Regions from separate parts of the Serpentinicella alkaliphila genome, predicted to be linked through region 2. Evidence: riboswitches for the same ligand, from Rfam matches in the RefSeq annotation. Region 2 holds a riboswitch; the other holds the start of a gene.

Region 1 (3,422 bases), 160 kb from region 2:
AGGTACTTTGTAGATATACAGGAACCAAAGGTAGACATTGTACACATATATATGAAAGAAGAAAATAATTACAGCTTGTTTGATAATTACGGAAAAGAGATAAATGATGAATATTTAAGACTAATTGCAGCTGAAATGAAGGAAAATGATATAAGCTATGATGATTTATTAATAAGTTCCCTAATAACAATTGCACCAAATAATATTATAATTCACAAAACTGGTAATAATAATTTCAAGTATATTATCAATACGATTAAGCGTATTTTTAATCAAAAGGTAGAATTGTGTAATAACTGTGATTGGTGTATAATTAAATCAAATGTTAAAAAAGACTAATTAAACTCCAGTGATAACTGGAGTTTTTTATACAAAAGAAGGGTGAAAAAATTGGATTTCTTAATAATTATTACAATGTGCTTAATCGGAGCTATAATAGGATGGATTACTAACCTAATTGCAATAAAACTATTGTTTAAACCCTATGAACCATTTAGAATTCCTATTGTAAATTTTGATATTCACGGTTTAATACCAAAGAGAAAAGGTGAAATAGCTAAAAGTATTGGTAATATAGTGGAACAAGAGTTATTATCAGTAAATGACATTTTAATACATATGTTAGAAAGCGACAAAAAAGTTGCTTTATTGGCCATTATAAAATTTAAAATAAAGGAGACAATACAGAAAAAGATTCCAAGTATAATTCCGTCGGGATTTATTGGATTGATTTTAAACTATATAGATGAAATTATTGAACAAGAAGGGGAAAAAGTTATTTCTGAAATTATGCAAAATATAGTTCAGGATGCTGGTTCTATGATTAATATTTCTAAAATTGTCGAAGATAAGGTGAATGAATTTTCAATGGAAAAACTAGAAGATGTTGTTTTGCAAATTGCAAAAAAGGAATTAAAGCATATAGAAATTTTAGGTGGAATTTTAGGCGGAATAATAGGTATTATACAAGGTTTAATAGTAATGTTATTACAATAGCTAATTATATTTTGTTGACTTATATATTTTTTAAACTATAATTATTCTAATAGTAATTATAGAAACTAAATAAAAGTATATGGTGCCTTGCAAAAGGTTAAAAGGGAAAGTAGTTCAAATCTACTGCAGCCCCCGCTACTGTAAATGGTGATTAACCCAAAGTCATTGGGAAACTGAGAAGACCGGGTATAAAGATGATCCATAGCCAGGAAACCTGCCATACATAATTAATAACTACTTTCGGTGGGAAAGGAGGATTATAGAATCGATTTTTTATAGAACAAAAATCGTTTATTTTCCGTGCCCAAGTGTACGGTTTTTTTATGTCTAAAAATAAAGGAAGGTATAAATGAATTTAAATCAAATTTTAGAAGGTATAAAGCCACTGGATGAGAGTGCTAAGATAAAAGCCTCTGCCAGATTGGATTCACTAATCAAGCCTATTGGCAGTTTAGGGAAATTAGAGGATATAGCAATACAGATAGCTGGCATAACTGGTGAGACTATCAATAGCGTAGAAAAAAAATGTACTATTATTATGGCTGCAGATAATGGGGTTGTTGATGAAGGGGTTAGTACAGCACCCAAGGAAATAACTGCTATACAAACAATTAACATATTAAAAGGTTTAGCAGGCATAAGTGTGCTATCAAGACAGGCAAAGGCTGATTTTAAGGTTATAGATATGGGAATAAGTAGTAATATACAGCACAAAGACTTAATTTCCAAAAAAATAAAGCTTGGAACTGAAAATATTACCAAAGGTCCTGCTATGACGGTGGAAGAAGCTATTAATGCTATTAAAGTAGGCTTTGATACTGTTGAGGAATTAAAAAACCGAGGGTATAACTTATTAGGTACTGGTGAAATGGGAATAGGTAATACAACTACTTCGAGTGCCATACTAATGGCTTTGACTGGTTCTAATGTAGATGAATCTGTTGGTAAAGGGGCTGGTATGACAGATGAAGGCTTAGAAAATAAGAAGAGGGTTATATTGAAGGCACTTGAAATAAATGAACCGGATAAAAATGACCCCATAGACGTTCTTTCGAAAGTAGGGGGACTAGATATTGCTGGTCTTGTAGGTTGTTTTTTAGGTGCAGCCTATTATAGATTACCTATTGTAATTGATGGGGTGATTTCATCTGCAGCAGCTCTAGTTGCATATAGGATGAATCCTCTAACTAAAGAATATATGATACCTTCACACTTTTCGAAGGAGTTAGCATACAAACATATAATGGATGCATTGGGATTAGAGTCAAGTCTTAATTTAAATATGAGATTAGGGGAAGGCACAGGCTGTCCATTAATGTTTCATATAGTAGAGTCTGCAGCTGCTATTATTAAGGAAATGGCTACTTTTGATGAACTAAGTATGGATAGCGATTTTTTAGTAGATATAAGGTAGGTAATTATGGGAAAAGTGATATTAGTAACCGGCGGAGTAAGAAGTGGCAAAAGTTTATTTGCTGAAGAACTAGCAAAAAAGATCGGAGAAAATATTTTATACATTGCAACGGCAATACCCTACGATGATGAAATGAGAGAAAGAATAGATGTTCATAAAATGTTTAGACCTGTTAGCTGGACAACCTATGAAGTATATAAAGATTTGCATGAGGTTATAGATAGTATTGATAATAAGCAGGATGGGATATTACTAGATTGTGTAACAATTATGATAACAAACCTTATGTTTGATTATCCTTCATTTGATGAAAACAATATAGGACAGTCTATTATTAAGGAAATAAATGAGTATATAATAGATGAATTTTGTAAACTCTTAAACTTCCTTAAGAAGAGAGATATTAATATTATAATGGTTACTAACGAAATAGGTTGGGGCTTAGTACCTGAATCGAAGCTGGGTAGAGTCTTTAGAGACATATCAGGAAAAATTAATCAGCTTTTAGCAAGAGAAGCAGAAGAGGTATATTTATTGGTATCTGGTATTCCAATGAAAATAAAATAAGACTTTTCTGTGAGAGGAACATCCTATGAAAATATTTATTTTAATGGTTCAGTTTTTAACTCGTATTCCAATTAATCTGGAGTTAAGTGTAAGTAAAGAAGATTTTCCAAAGGGGGTTGCCTACTTTCCAATTGTAGGTTTAATAATAGGAATTATTAATGCTCTAGTATATTTCCTTTTATCAAAAGTTGCTCAGGAAATGGTGCCTTTAATAGCTATTGTAATAAGCAACGCATTAGTTACAGGGGCTCTGCACTTAGACGGTTTAGCCGATAGCTGTGATGCCTTGTTTTCAGCTAGAAAAAAGGATCGGATGCTAGAAATCATGCGTGATAGTAGAATTGGGACTAATGGTGTACTTGCATTAATATTGACAATCTTATTAAAGATTGCCTTATTAGATATTACCCCAAAGAGTATAATTATTCCTACAATTATTTTAATA
Region 2 (3,422 bases):
GAAAATGAGCCAGAGAATTTTAAAGCCGTAAAGAAAATAATGCTTCCTAAGGATTACATTGCATATAAAATGTCAGGAATATTTGCAACGGATATGTCTGATGCATCTGGCACTTTGTATTTAGATGTGAAAAATAGAAAATGGTCTTTAGAAATGCTTGAGGTCTTAGGTGTTTCAGAGAGCCAATTACCAAAGCTACTTGAATCTTATGAGGTAGTTGCTAATATAAAATCTGATCTAGCAGCTGAGTTAGGACTTCGTGATGATGTGAAAATTGTGATTGGCGGTGGAGATCAGGCTGTTGCTGCTGTAGGTGGCGCAGTAGTTAAACCAGGCTCCTGTTCATTATCCCTTGGTACTTCAGGTGTTGTTTTCACGTCAAATGAACAATTCTTTGTAGATGAAAACAATAGTCTACATTCTTTCTGTCATGCAAATGGAAAATATCATCTAATGGGAGTAACACTTGCTGCGGCTGCATCTCTTAAGTGGTGGATAGAAACTATAATTAAAACGGAAAACTATGAAGAACTACTAAAAGAAGCGAAAGAGGCTGAAGTAGATGACAATGTATTTTATCTCCCTTATTTAATGGGTGAAAGAACACCACATAACGATCCTAATTGCAGGGGGACCTTTATTGGACTTAATATGATTCATGAAAGAAAGCATATGACTAGAGCAGTACTGGAAGGTGTAGCCTTTTCACTTAGAGATACCTTTGAAATAATAAAAGAAATGGGAATTGCAATTGATAGCATTAGTATTAATGGCGGTGGAGCGAGAAGTGAACTTTGGTGTGAAATAATTGCTGATGTACTAAACGTAACAGTAAATAAACTAAACACTAATGATGGTCCTGCTTATGGAGCAGCCATATTAGCTACAGTTGGGTTTGGGTTGTTTAATACAGTAGAGGAAGCTTGTAGTAAATACATTAATATAACTGATAGCATTGCACCTAATGCAAAAAATGCTGAAATATATAACAAAAAGTATGATAAATTTAGAAAAATATATCCTGCGACAAAAGAGTTATTTAAACAACTAAACAATTAATATAACTTAGGATAAAAAATAAACTATTTATATGTTTTAGTAACAAGTAGTTTTCATCATAAATACATCTGTAGACCACCTATAGATGATTTAAAGTATAATAGTTTCTAACGAAAAACTTACACAATTGAAAGTGTAAGTTTTTCTAATTAATAAATTAGTATTCTGTAGCTTATGTTAGTCGATTTAAACTAGAAATCAATATTTATATGAGAATATGGGTATAACATATAAGAAAGTATTGTATTCTAGAGATTTGAGTAAGATATTTTAACTACATAATAAATTGATATTTAGCAAGTAGTAATATATAATAAAATGTATTAAAACTAAATAAATGGACAGGTGCTGATTATAAGAAAAGTTATGAATCAGTGAAAAGGGAAGATGGGTATAAGCCCACGCGGTCACGCCACTGTAATAGAAGAGTTCTTCAAGTAAGCCACTGGGAAACTGGGAAGGTTTGGGGAACAATGAAACTTAAGCCAGAAGACCTGCCTGAACCATATCACCAATTAAACTCTACGAGCGATAGGGGGTGACATTATACACAGGATTACTTCTGCGTATTTGTAACCTTTCGACTAGTTTTTGACGAGAGGTTTTTTATTTTGTCTATCATCTAGGTATTTAGTTACAAGGATTTCGCTAAAACTATTAATCTGTAAATCAAGATTCTATGGTAGTAGTATATACAATCCACATTCTGGTACAATAGTTTTGATATAGAAATAAGAGCAATATTAAGTAATTTAATAAATTCATAAAGGAGTATGGCCATGAAAGGAATAATTATTATAGGACACGGAAGCAGAAATAAGGAAGCTCAAAGTCAGTTTATACAAGTAGTAGATAAGGTTAGAGAGAAGACACAGTTAGTAGTAGAAGGAGCATTTATGGAACTTGCAGAACCAGGTTTCTTTGATGTAATAAAAAAACTGGAAGATATGGGGATTATTGAAATTACGGTTTATCCACTCTTTCTATTTTCAGGTGTACATATAAATGAAGACATACCTCAAATGATAGGGGAAGCAGAACAAAAACATCCTGGAATAATGTTTAGAATGTTAGAACCAATAGGAGTAAGAGAAGAGCTGATTAATATAGTTGTAAATTCTATTAAGGAGTAAGGGATATGTTTGAGTATATTAAAAATCCTAATTTAATTGAGGAAAAGAGCTTTGACATAATCAGTGAGCTTTTAGGAGACAAAAATGTAATCGGATTGAGCGGAGATATAATTAAAAGGGTAATTCACACGACTGCTGATTTCGAATATGTGCACTTATTGGAGTTTAAATTAGGGGTTGAACAATTGCTATTAAAAGCCTTTAAGGAAGGCTGTACAATAGTTAGCGATACTAATATGATTAAAGCAGGAATAAGTAAAAAGCTATCTAATGAATTAGGAATAAAGATTGAATGTTATGTAGACAGTAAGGAGGCCTATGACGTATCGAAGACTGAAGGTATTACCCGTTCTATGGCAGCTGTTGACATCGCAGGAAAATTAAATGAAAATATCGTTTTTATCATTGGCAATGCACCAACAGCCCTATATAGAATTATGGAGCTGTATAAAAATAATAGAATTAAACCTATAGCTGTAGTTGGAGTTCCAGTGGGCTTTGTAGGAGCAGCTGAATCTAAGGATGAGCTATGGAATACAGAAATACCTTGTATAATTACTAGGGGTAGAAAAGGTGGAAGTACAATAGGAGTAGCTATTGTAAATGCTATTTTGAGGGAGGCAAATAAAAGCCTTGGATAATAGTAAATTTGTTATGAAAAATGGTAAAAAACTTAGGACTGGCTTCACTACAGGCTCATGTGCTGCAGCTGCGGCTAAGGCAGCGGTATATATGTTATTTAATGATAGAATTTTAGAACAAGTAGAAATTGATACTCCAAAGGGCTGGAAGCTTAAACTAGATGTAAATGACCCGGTTATTACAGAAGAATATGCAACCTGCTATATTATTAAGGACGCAGGAGACGATCCAGACATTACAGACGGAATACATGTTTATGCAAAAGTAAGAAAAGTAATAACTAAGGAAATAAAAATAATCTCAGGAAAAGGAATAGGAATTGTAACTATGCCGGGCTTACAAGTAAAGCCAGGTAGTCCAGCTATAAATCCTATTCCTATGGTTATGATAAAAAAGGAAGTTTCAGAGGTTTTACCCAAGGGCACTGGTATTGAAATAGAGCTTTCAATACCAGCTGGAGAAGAGCTGGCAAAGAAGACATTTAATCCAAGGCTAGGAATAGTGGGAGGCCTTTCTATACTAGGAACAACGGGTATTGTGGAGCCTATGTCAGAAGATGCCATTAAAGATACTCTTGCTTTAGAATTA

What was found. A riboswitch is a leader RNA that binds a small molecule or an ion and turns the genes downstream of it on or off. The one in region 2 is predicted to bind cobalamin.
Region 1: linked by a shared signal. The riboswitch ahead of cobT (nicotinate-nucleotide--dimethylbenzimidazole phosphoribosyltransferase) and the one ahead of HZR23_RS16230 (sirohydrochlorin chelatase) in region 2 are both predicted to bind cobalamin.

What each region holds. Positions count from the first base shown of each region.
Region 1 covers NZ_CP058648.1:83,373-86,794, reverse strand. The annotation lists gene ytxC (putative sporulation protein YtxC) at 1-339, shown strand, start outside; gene HZR23_RS00585 (DUF445 domain-containing protein) at 391-996, shown strand; cobalamin riboswitch at 1,060-1,232, shown strand; gene cobT (nicotinate-nucleotide--dimethylbenzimidazole phosphoribosyltransferase) at 1,346-2,410, shown strand; gene cobU (bifunctional adenosylcobinamide kinase/adenosylcobinamide-phosphate guanylyltransferase) at 2,417-2,977, shown strand; gene cobS (adenosylcobinamide-GDP ribazoletransferase) at 3,003-3,422, shown strand, end outside.
Region 2 covers NZ_CP058648.1:3,177,386-3,180,807, reverse strand. The annotation lists gene xylB (xylulokinase) at 1-1,059, shown strand, start outside; cobalamin riboswitch at 1,386-1,575, shown strand; gene HZR23_RS16230 (sirohydrochlorin chelatase) at 1,839-2,192, shown strand; gene HZR23_RS16225 (precorrin-8X methylmutase) at 2,198-2,833, shown strand; gene cbiD (cobalt-precorrin-5B (C(1))-methyltransferase CbiD) at 2,826-3,422, shown strand, end outside.